3 regions of the Paenibacillus sp. LBL genome follow, and region 2 is predicted to be linked to each of the others. Evidence: riboswitches for the same ligand, from Rfam matches in the RefSeq annotation. Region 2 holds a riboswitch; each other region holds the start of a gene.

Region 1 (3,965 bases), on a different contig from region 2:
GCCGCTGAGTGGGTGGAGAAGACAGATGGAGACGAATTTCTTCGGAACGGTATCTGTGACACAGCACATGCTGCCGCTGATGCGCCGGACCGAGAATTCCAAGATTATTCTCATGAGCAGCATCAGCGGCGTGGTCGGCTTCCCGGGTTATGGACCTTATGCTTCCTCCAAATTTGCGATTGAAGGATTCGGGGAGAGCCTGTCGCTGGAGCTTATGCCCTTCGGCATGCACGTTGTGCTGGTTCAGCCAGGTGCTTATGGCACACCGATCTGGAATAAGAGCTTTGGTGAGTTAGAGGTGAAGGAAGGGTCACCCTACAGCGACATGCTGAAGGGTGTGCTGGACTATTCCGAGCGGACAGCCAGGGGAAGCGGAAATCCGTTGGAGGTGGCGAAGCTCGTGGCAAGGATTGCCTCCATGTCCAAACCGAGATTCCGATATAAGCTGCCCCAAGGCACGCGTATAACCGCATGGATTAAGGGATTGCTGCCGGACCGGTGGTTTCAGCAGATGATTTATCGGATGCTGGGCAGACGTTAATCATTCATGCTGCTAATGATCGAATGCCTTAACTTGTCATGTGCGCTGGGGCGGCAGGAATTACCCTTTTTTGGCCGTGGAGGGGTGCAGCAAACCGAGTAATTCTCCCATTTTCACTTTGGAGCCGGGCTCCAGGTCGCCGCGAGGGCTAAACGTGCCGTTCTCCGTCAAAAGCACAACGGTAGAGCCGAATTCAAAATACGCGAGTTCATCGCCGATCTGCCATTTCTTAACGCTCTCATCGGCGTAACGGATGCTGCTCACGTTCATTGCGCCCACCTTCACGACGGCAACTTCTCCGAATTCATGGGCAATGTAGGTAATGAGACGCTCATTGCGGCTCAGCACAGTTCGGATATGGGTCATCGCAAAGTCATTCACGGGGTAAACCTTCCCCTTCAGATGCTCGCTTTCCGCCTGAACACCGGTTACGGGTGAATGGATGCGGTGATAATCTGTTGGGCTTAAATACAATACGAATGCATAACCGTTTATATAGTTTTCCATTCTCGGGGATTTCGCGAGCAGCTCGCTCAGGGTGTAATCCTGTCCCTTGACACTCAGAATGGTGCCGGCATGAATGGCGCACATTGCTGAAATAGTGGCATCGACAGGGCTTACCATGGCATCGACGGTGTCATCGATGGCACGCAGGCCTATTTTTAACCGGCGGGAAAAGAACTCGTTCAATGAGCGGTATTCGTGGATCTCTTTCTCCGCTTCATGAGCCGGAATTTGATAGATTCGTATAAATGCAGGTATTAGATGACGGCTCAGCCGGCTGTGGGAACAATGCCCCATCATTCGGGACAACCATTTTCGGGAGGAGAGCTCAGTCATCAGACGCAGCAATTGTTTAGCCATGTCATTCTCCTTTGTGCATAGGTGTAAGCAATATAGCGATGGTGGAAAAGCCAATCACTCTGATATTGACATAGAATGAGATGGAAATCAATAAATAGCCATATTTGAAAAAAGGTTCTTGCAAATTCTGGAGCGGACCTGTATTTTAAAATTAACATAAAACCGAATAGGGAATACGGGGGCTTGAGTGAATCAGGCTGAGATTGCAGCTATTATCCGCTGTTGACCGTTAATCTGAACTGGGTAATGCCAGCGTAGAGAATATCCGACCCTACCTACATAGGGCCTATTTTTCCGTCTGCGCGTTTTTCCAGACGGTTTTTTGTTGTGTTTACACAAAAATAGCGGTGGAGAGGGGTACAGGTTGTTATGGGAACATCAATGCAAGAGAAGTTGGGGGTTCAGCCCAGAAGAGGGCTGCGGTTAAGCGATATTTTGGTGACGGTGCTGGTATCGCTTGTGTTTGGCGTGATTTATCACTTCTGGGGGTCGGTCTATAATCTTTTTAAACCGTTGTTTTTTGAAGCGGATGAGCTGCTCTACGGCATGTGGTTTGCGGCAGCTACGCTGGCTTATTTGTTAATTCGCAAGCCGGGCGTGGCCATCATCGCGGAAGTGGCTGCTGCCCACGTGGAGGTGCTGTTTGGCAGCGGCTGGGGATTGACTCTATTGTTATATGGCTTGATTCAAGGACTGGGGGCAGAGTTGGTATTCGCGGCGTTCCGCTATCGGAGTACCTCAGCGTGGACCTTGGTGATTGCCGGGGCCGGAGCGGCCATCGGTTCGATGATGATGGACTTTTATTACAGCTATACGGATGATCTGCAGACATGGATGTTCCTTGCCAAATACGGTATGCGGGTAATCAGCGGTGCAGTTATTGCAGGTCTGTTAATGCTGCTCTTGGCCAAGGCGCTGGATCGCACAGGCGTAACGTCTCTGCTGCGTCCCGCGTCGAAGAAGGATTACGAAGCGCTGGATGATGCGCGCCATGTCTAATGCCACGGTAAGCCTATTTCCGGCTCAGTCCGCTGAGGTTCAACAGGAGCAGGCTGTGCAGGTGGAGGGACTGCGCTTGAAGTATCCCGGGGAAGAGAGGCTGATGTTCAAAGATCTCTCGTTCTCGGCAGCCCGTGGGGAAAAGGTGCTGCTGCTTGGTCCGAGCGGATGCGGCAAATCCACGCTGCTCCAGGTGCTTAGCGGAATGATTCCCCGCGCTACGGAAGTGCCAATGAAGTGTGAGGCACAGATTGTCCCGCGCTCCTGGGGATACGTATTTCAAGACCCGGATACGCAGTTTTGCATGCCGTATGTGGATGAGGAGCTGGCCTTTGTACTGGAGAATCTGAGTATTCCCCGAGACGAGATGAAGGAACGGATGCAAGCGGCGCTGCATGAGGTGGGGCTGAATTTGGAGGAGCTTCATCTGCCGATCGGCCATCTGTCGCAAGGGATGAAGCAGAGGCTGGCGCTGGCTTCCGCCCTGCTGCTGGAGCCGGAGGTGCTGTTCCTTGACGAGCCGTCCGCACTGCTTGACCCGGAAGGACGGGAGCAGATCTGGGATGCGGTGAAATCCGTATCGGAAGGACGTACACTGATCATCGTCGAGCACCGGATCGAAGAGATGGCGAAATACGTGGATCGTGTCGTTCTGTTCAGTCCGGATGGCGTTATTCTGGGCGATGGACCGCCGGCGGCAGTATTTGCTAAGTATGAGTGCGAGCTTAAATCCTATGGAATCTGGTATCCCGGCGTGTGGGAAGATTATGCTCAGACCCGGGCCGGCCGGGAATTGTTTGCTCCGGTTGATGCCTATGGCGAAGATCTGGGGAATCTCCTGCACGAGGCTGCCCTGCCTTACCCTTTAGATGGGGAGCCTGTGATCCGTTTAGAGGATTTCAAGGGACTGAGATGGGATAAACCTGTGATTTCTCTCCCTTCGGCAGAAGTTTATCGGGCAGAATTTATTGCGGTGGTAGGGCCGAACGGAGCGGGGAAAAGCTCGTTTCTTCTCAGTCTGATGGGACTGCTGCGCGCGCAAGGGACCTACGTGCTCTGCGGGGAAGAGGTTGTGCAAGGCAAGGCGAGAAAGGTGCGGAAGAAGAGAGAGCAGCAGCTCCGTCAAATCGGATTCGTGTTTCAGAATCCGGAGCTTCAGTTTCTGACGGAGCGTATTGGCGACGAGGTTGTTTACTCCTTGCTGGTGGATAACATGCCTGCGGAGGAAGCGAAGGCCCAAGCCGATCGCTGTCTCGAACGCTTCGGACTAAGCGGAATGGAGAACAGGCATCCCTATCAGCTGTCAACCGGTCAGAAGCGGCGTTTAAGCGTTGCCACTGCGATGGCCAGACAGCCGGAAGTTCTGCTCCTGGATGAGCCGACCTTCGGTCAGGACGCGCGGAATACGTTTGCGATTCTGGAGATGTGCGAGCGTCTGCGCCGTGCGGGAACCGCCATTCTCATGGTGACCCATGAGATGGAGATTGCGCAGCGGGTCGCCACGCATATATGGGAAATTCGGGAAGGTCAGCTGACCTCGAGCATGGCTTCACCCCGATTG
Region 2 (3,965 bases):
ATGAGATAGCTCTGTTGCTCTAGGCACAATCACATACTTCTCGATCATCTCCCATTTCCGGTTGCTGCTGCTTTCTTCATGAATAAGGTCAATGACTTTGGCTATCCCCTCAGCTTGGCCTTGTTCTATCTGCTTCTCCGCAATCAGCAGCCCTATTCGAGGTGTGAGCATAGATACCATCATAACGAAGAGGATTAAACCCGAAACCCCCAACACCAGGTGTTTAATCTTGACCCGAATTTTCAAGCCTGGCCACCATCCTCTCGTACTGATCCTTCCAGTAATAATTCCCCCCGGCTTCAAGCAGTTCATTGCTCACCTGCAAGGGCACGGAAACAGCAGGTTTCACAATTGCTTCCCTCCATAACAAACCTCCGAGCAGCAGAACGGCCGCTACTGCGCCAAAATAACCAATTGCGGCAGCAGAAATTTCTACTTCCTTATTCCACAAGGAAGACAAACGTTCGCGGCTGGATTTTGGAAATGTGCGAGAAATCACCTTCTCTGCGCCCAGGAATCGAATTTCCTCCAGCTCCTGCTTTAGTTGTTCGGCCATTTCCTGTTCTTCGCTACGCATCGCTCTCCCCCTTCTCGACAACAATCTGCCGGAGTTTATGCCGCCCTCTCATTAAACGTGCCTTAACCGTGTTTATATTCAGCTGCAATTGCGCTGCAATTTCTTGAACACCCAACTCATTATAATAATAGAGCGTAATCACTTCTCGGTATGTATAGGGCAGCTGCTGCACTGATTTGATCATTTCAGCCTCACGCCAATGGACGCCCAGCATTTCATCCACGGCAGGTACACTTTCGTTTACATGCTGGTCCATCCTCGGCATGGGAAAAATATGACGCCAATCCCATGTACGCTGCCGCATCCGGCATCGATTCACTGCAATTCGGGTCAACCAGCTACGAAGTTTGTCGCCGTCACGAAGCTGAGCGATATTCTCGAACGCCTGGATAAAGGTATCTTGAACGGCCTCTTCAGCCGCTTGACGGTCACGCAGCAGCAATACTGCCGTGCGAAGCAGATAATCTCCATACTGTTCCATCAATTCCCGGAGAGCCGCCTCTTCTTTTTGTTTTAAGCGCTGTATGACATCCAGGCCATCTCCCCCTCTCTATAACTATGATGCGTCTGGTCTTTCATCGGTTGCATCAATTTGGATCAATGTCGAAAAAAAATCGAATGATTGAAAACCTTCCGACAAAACGATACAATAACACAAGCAAGAAACCTTTGTCTTCCTGAACTGGCAATAGTTCCGGGACCAACTGCATATCATGTTGGCTGTACTAGGGGTGCCATGTGCTGAGAGACGGCGTGCTGCCGTTAACCCTTATCACCCGATCTAGGTCATACTAGCGTGGGGAAGTGTAGCATTTATGTTTATACTTTTTCACGTAGGCATAACTGCACTTTCTTCACGGGGTGCGGTTTTTTTGCGTGGATTTATATCATAGGGGAGGATAACAACAATGAGTGAGCTAACATGTGGAACCAGTCGCATCGTCGGATGCCGATTCTCGGTGTTTCCGATGACTGACCGATTTGTGGAAGTCATTATGGACGCGCTGAAATCCGTCAACACGGGGAAAGTATGGATTCAGACGGATGATGTGAGCACCTGTATTCGTGGACGGGCGGAGCATGTATTTGATGTAACGAGGGCGATTTTTGCTTATGCGGCAGCAAGCGGTGTGCACACCGTCTTTAACGGAACTTATTCTATTGGCTGTCCTGGTGATACGGAAGCCGATGTATATATGTCAGAGGATTCGGAGCGTTTGAACCGCGAGATTGGGAAGAATGCCGATATAGACACGGCCTGCCAATTTGCCCTTTATCCACTGGGTACAGACCATTACATGGATGTTATCTATAAAGAGGTGCATCGGGCTAAGGAAAAAGGAACGTTCGCCGGAAGCGTTCACTATGCCAGCCGGTTGGACGGCTCCATCTCCAAGGTGTTTGAATCCCTCGAAGATGCGTTTTTGCATGCGATCCAATCGGACAGCAGTCACCTTGTCATGACCGCAGTCGTGTCTGCACACAGTCCATCAGCCAAGCCAAGACCGTGATCACTTCTATATAACAGGCAAAAGCCCGGCGCATGCCGGGCTTTTGCGATTTGCTCCAAGAGCTTGACGAATTAAACCCAAGCACTCGAGATGATTACGAGCAGGATGAAGAGAACCAAAATAATACCTACTGAATTACCCCATCCACCGCCATATACTCCGCTCATGAAGATCCCTCCTGGATTTAAAGAATGACGTGACCGAATCACATGATTATTGTATTGGTCGTGGAAGGCGAACGTCACGGCTAATGTACCTCTCTTATTGCTCACCCGTCAAAATCTATTCCTCATAACCCACAAGAAGCATGCCCCCGAACGGGTTCAGCACTTGCTCTGTGAATGCCAGAAGGAGGGAGGGATCGTCCTGTCGATACATCGCTGAAAGCGAAACCTCCAATTGATCTCCCAATGCCGTGCTGAATCGGTGGAACAGCCGAAACAGCATCTTGCCTTCCCCTGTCCATTCCCCATTCACTCTAAGTACAAATTCGCAAAGTACCATCATGATCTTTTGCACCGTAAACCATTTCTCGCCATCCCGCTTAGGATTCTTCAAATCCTGCACATATTCCGTAATCATGTAACGGTATTCATCAATATCGGTTTGCATCCATGGCATCGGTCCGTAATTCAAATCATGCTGGGCCTCTGCGCGGACTGCTTCTCCTTCCGGCAACGAGCGCAGCACCTTACCCTCCGCTGTGATCCGCTGCAATGTCGGATTGGCTGCCATCACGCCCTCGTCGAAGTATTCACGATAGGATGACAAAGACAATATAAACAATTCCACAATCCATCCATCCGCTTCCAGGGTCTTTCTCCGCATCTCATCTCCGTCCCGCTCAAGGATGACGATGTCCAAATCAGATTGCTCGTTATGTTCTCCTCTGCTTGCACTGCCGCCAAGCACAGCTAGCAAACAGTCGGGATAATGACGGTGAATAACACGCTCTGCTGCCTCCATCGGTTCCTTCTTCATGGCTATTTCCCCCAGTAGTTCTCATAGCTCCCGAAAAAAAGGGCTCAAAATATTTAATTCAGCAAAAACCCCAAACGTACCTTAATCATATGGTAAATAAACGATTACCCTCATGATGACTACAAGGAAGAAGGGAAGATGAAATGAACTACATTCACATGCTATCCAGATTAGGTATGGGCAGTGCGCATCCGGGCGGATTCGAGGCTACCTTAAGAATGCTGAAGAATTATCCGATTGAGCCGAACAGTCGTATTCTGGAGGTTGGCTGCGGAACAGGCAGGACAGCATGCCATCTTTCGGAGATGGGCTATCAAGTCACGGCCATAGATCTCAATGAGAATATGATTAAAAAAGCACGCACCAGAGCCGAAGCCATGAAAATGGACGTGCAATTTTTGCAGGCTGATGTGTGCGAGCTGCCTTTTGAAGACAACCAGTTTGATCTGATTATGGCCGAATCAGTCACCGTATTCACGGATACGTCGAGATCACTCCCTGAATATTATCGCGTTCTGGATCAAGGAGGCGTTCTGCTGGACAGAGAATTGCTGCTGAATAAGCCAATGCCTGAGCCAAAGCTCAAGGAGCTGCTGGAATTCTTCGGGATTCCGAATCTGATGCTGCGGGAAGAATGGGCACAATCCTTGCTGGCTTGCGGTTTTAAGCAGGAGGAAATTCTGGAGTATAACCACTTCAACGAACAATTGAAGGAAGAGCAAACACGTCATCTGGATACATTTGAGCAGCGCGATAAAGGACTTCTGTTTGATGTAACGTTATGGGAAACGTTATTCAAGCATGACCGGATGATCCTGGATAACACCGATTATCTCGCTTCCGCCTTATTCCGTGCCGTAAAATAATATTGCTGCGTATCTATGCAACGAGAGGGG
Region 3 (3,965 bases), on a different contig from region 2:
GCGTGTAGACTTTGTATGAGGTGAAATGCTCTACCATATTCAAGATCAGTCCAAGGATGATACCGGCGGCAATGCCTGCCCAGACCGATTGAGTAAACCTGTACTTACGCCACATGAGCGACATTCCCCCTTTAGTTGCCATTGTATAACACTCGTCTATTGGAGTGAAACGAATCTTCACTGTAGATAAGAGCGAAGCCGACTACGCGGGGAAGCGCAATGAACATAATCAGATAACCTAATATACTAGCCTGGTCGCCAACACCACTATTACGCGAGTAACCTTGGCTCTTGGCGATGTCCTCGACATATTATCGGACTCAGGATCCGCTATTTACCTCAATTATGCCCGTTTTTTGAATTTTGCGGACTCAGGATCCCTTATTACATCATAAAACAACCAAATTGCTGACTCATATCACAAATAGCGTATCTCATGTCCGTTAGTCTCAAAAGTAACATTTTTCTAGCAAAATAACGTATCCTCTATCCGTTAGCGCAAGAGTAGCATGCCCACAACAATCATAACCATCATAACCATAACCATGAATAACACCATCACACTACCATCATTACAGCGCAGCAGACTTCAGATGATGCACGGCGTTACGGACGTCAAGCCATCCGGAATGGGCGTGAGCTCTGCTGCGCCAATACCACTATTTCACGACACTATTTCACGAGTAACCTTGGCTCTTGGCGATGTCTTCGACATATTAAAGGACATCAGATCCGCTATTTGCCTCATTTAGTTCCTTTTTTGAATCTAACGGACTCAGGATTCCTTATTACCTCATAAAACAGCTAATTTACCGACTCATATCACAAATAACGCATCTCATGTCCGTTAATCTCAAAAGTAACACTTTTCTAGGAAAATAACGTATCCTCTGTCCGTTAGCGCAAGAGTAGCATGCCCACAACAATCATAACCATCATAACCATAACCATGAATAACACCATCACACTACCATCATTACAGCGCAGCAGACTTCAGATGATGCACGGCGTTACGGACGTCAAGCCATCCGGAATGGGCGTGAGCTCTGCTGCGCCAATACCACTATTTCACGACACTATTTCACGAGTAACCTTGGCTCTTGGCGATGTCTTCGACATATTAAAGGACATCAGATCCGCTATTTGCCTCATTTAGTTCCTTTTTTGAATCTAACGGACTCAGGATTCCTTATTACCTCATAAAACAGCTAATTTACCGACTCATATCACAAATAACGCATCTCATGTCCGTTAATCTCAAAAGTAACACTTTTCTAGGAAAATAACGTATCCTCTGTCCGTTAGCCCCAAGAGCAGCATGCCCACAACAATCACAACCATCATAACCATCATAACCATCATAACCATCACAAACCCCCGGTATTATCGTAGATCCAGGTGAGTTGATTGTGCCCATAACCACACCTATAACCATCACAAACCCCCGGTATTACCGTAGACCCAGGTGAGTTGATTGTGCCCACACCCACACCCATAACCATCACAACTACCACCATTTCAGCACAGCGAAATTTCTTAAGACTGCGTTACGAGGTGCAGCCATCCCGAATGGGTTTAACAGCTTTCGATTGGTTCGTCATCAATAGGCTCCTCTTCAAATCATGTATTTATTTGAATTGCTCGGATGTACTCATTATGGGGATATGCCTTTGAAGCGTCTGTGTTTCAGTGTATCGAGATCAGTTTTTATGCGAATATGGCTATTCCGGTAAGTGCGGTGTCCTAACGTTGACTCCGCCGTTCCTTCCGTTGGCCCTAGTACACCTTATCTCAGCCTAAAATCCTTCGCTAAATCGCTCAACAACGAGGTCACCCAATATTGCACAGGTTCGTGCATAAGAATTTCGTTAACCAACGGTTAACGTTTGACACCATCCAAAAACCTATGTACAGTAATAGACAAAAGAATAGGAAGTCCACTAGGGGAGCCGTTGGCGGCTGAGACAAGAGTGTATCTTGGACCCTTTGAACCTGATCTAGTTCGTACTAGCGTAGGAAAGTGGAGCCTTCGTATATAAGGCCTCGGTACGTTTTTCTATCGTACCCGGGCTTGTTGACGAAGCCGCTCCAGTTTCGGGGGCGGCTTTTTAGCGTTGCCTTGAAGGCTGTGTGCGTAACCGGACTTCCTGCTTTTCAATTCATGAGAGGTGGGGATAAGTATGAGTTTCACGCAAGAGCTTCGCAGGCAGTCGGATGGCATTTTTCAAGCGATTTTTGATCATCCCTTTGTGAGAGGGATTGCTGCAGGAACATTATCGAGGGAACAACTGATTCACTATGTGAAGCAAGATTTTGAGTATTTAAACGCCTACATGCGGATTTATGGCATCGCCATATCCAAATCTACCAGCAGGAATGAGATTGCGACTTTTAATGAACAGATTTCTTTTATTCTGAACAGCGAGATTCATCCGCATCAGAACTTTTGCGCTGCCGCAGGGGTGACCTACGAGGAGCTTCAGGGGTATCCGCTTGCGCCATCCGCGCATCATTATATCCGTCACATGTTGACGGTGGCGCATGAGGGCAGTCTTGGCGAGATTATGGCAGTGCTGCTGCCATGTCCCTGGACGTATCTGGAGATTGGCCGCAAGCTGCTGGATGAAGTGAAGCCGGATGAATCTCACCCGTTCTATGACTGGATTTATTTTTACGGCAACCGCGGGGAAGAGGCGACGGCGAAGTTTTGTAACGGTGTTGACCTGTGGGCGGAAAGCGCCACAGCGGCGGAGCGGGAGCGGATGACGGAGCATTTTATGCTGAGCTGCCAGTTGGAGTACATGTTCTGGGACATGGCTTACAAGCAGGAGGAGTGGCCGGTGCAGATGCAGGCTGCGGTGCTGTAAAGAGTAGTGTCTGTAACGATCTAGCATAGATAAGAGAGGCTGATTTCATATGAATATATGGGAAAAAGAGGTTTCGGCGCTTTTGAGCAAGGTACAGCAGACGAGCCCCCTCGTTCACAATATGACAAACGTGGTGGTTACGAATTTTACGGCTAACGGCTTGTACGCGCTGGGCGCGTCGCCGGTAATGGCATATGCGCCGGAGGAAGTGGCGGATATGGCTGCCATCGCGGGTGCCGTGGTGCTAAACATCGGCACGCTGAACCGCGAGCTGGTAGACGCGATGATTACCGCCGGGCTATCGGCGAATGCCCATGGCGTACCGCTCCTATTGGACCCGGTCGGTGCGGGCGCGACCCGCTTTCGGACGGAGTCGGCGCAGCGGATCCTGCGCGAAGTGAAGGTTTCGCTGGTGCGCGGGAATGCGGCTGAAGTGGCTCACCTTGTTGGGGAGGCCCGCGAGATCAAGGGTGTTGATGCAGAGAGCAGCGGAGATATCGGCAATGCCGAGCTTGCGGTGCGGGCTGCGCGGGAGCTGGACACCCTGGTGGTGATCACGGGTAAAGAAGACGTGATCACCGAGGGGACTAATGTTCGCATCATTACCGGCGGCCATGCGCTGCTCACAAAGGTCACCGGAGCAGGTTGCCTGCTGACCTCGGTGCTGGGTGCTTTTGCCGCAGTTGAATCCAACCTGCTGCTTGCAGGCACAGCGGGCCTCGCCTTCTATGGCGCAGCCGCCTCCCGGGCAGCGGAGCGTACGGCTGATCTTGGGCCGGGGAGCTTCCAGAACGCTTTTCTGGATGAGCTGTCCAAGCTTCATCCAGGTTCGCTGCAGGGCTACGCGACCATCCGTGAAGCTGCTGCTGCAGGTGGTGCCCGATGACAGAGGTTCGCGTACCTCGGGCGTTGACCATTGCCGGATCGGACAGCGGAGGCGGTGCCGGAATCCAGGCGGACCTGAAAACCTTCCAGGAGCTCGGCGTGTACGGCATGTCGGCTATAACCGCCATTACCGTACAGAATACTTTGGGGGTTCACGGCGTCTATCCGCTGCCCCCGGAAGCTGCGGCGGAGCAGATCGAAGTGGTAGGCTCG

What was found. Region 2 has a riboswitch for thiamine pyrophosphate ahead of M2277_RS01365 (YkoF family thiamine/hydroxymethylpyrimidine-binding protein). Riboswitches for the same ligand answer to the same signal wherever they lie in the genome.
Region 1: another riboswitch for thiamine pyrophosphate. It lies ahead of M2277_RS20150 (ECF transporter S component); the one in region 2 lies ahead of M2277_RS01365 (YkoF family thiamine/hydroxymethylpyrimidine-binding protein).
Region 3: another riboswitch for thiamine pyrophosphate. It lies ahead of tenA (thiaminase II); the one in region 2 lies ahead of M2277_RS01365 (YkoF family thiamine/hydroxymethylpyrimidine-binding protein).

Annotation. Positions count from the first base shown of each region.
Region 1 is NZ_JARXYU010000010.1:81,174-85,138, forward strand. Features, by position in the region: gene M2277_RS20140 (SDR family oxidoreductase) at 1-541, shown strand, start outside; gene asd (archaetidylserine decarboxylase) at 602-1,405, opposite strand; TPP riboswitch at 1,571-1,683, shown strand; gene M2277_RS20150 (ECF transporter S component) at 1,775-2,404, shown strand; gene M2277_RS20155 (ABC transporter ATP-binding protein) at 2,397-3,965, shown strand, end outside.
Region 2 is NZ_JARXYU010000001.1:279,197-283,161, forward strand. Features, by position in the region: gene M2277_RS01350 (carboxypeptidase regulatory-like domain-containing protein) at 1-246, opposite strand, end outside; gene M2277_RS01355 (hypothetical protein) at 224-577, opposite strand; gene M2277_RS01360 (sigma-70 family RNA polymerase sigma factor) at 570-1,061, opposite strand; TPP riboswitch at 1,295-1,397, shown strand; gene M2277_RS01365 (YkoF family thiamine/hydroxymethylpyrimidine-binding protein) at 1,486-2,088, shown strand; gene M2277_RS01370 (YjcZ family sporulation protein) at 2,160-2,255, opposite strand; gene M2277_RS01375 (nucleotidyltransferase domain-containing protein) at 2,371-3,069, opposite strand; gene M2277_RS01380 (class I SAM-dependent methyltransferase) at 3,213-3,935, shown strand.
Region 3 is NZ_JARXYU010000006.1:308,192-312,156, reverse strand. Features, by position in the region: gene M2277_RS16280 (hypothetical protein) at 1-115, opposite strand, end outside; TPP riboswitch at 1,933-2,036, shown strand; gene tenA (thiaminase II) at 2,181-2,867, shown strand; gene thiM (hydroxyethylthiazole kinase) at 2,917-3,753, shown strand; partial or broken gene thiD (bifunctional hydroxymethylpyrimidine kinase/phosphomethylpyrimidine kinase) at 3,750-3,965, shown strand, end outside.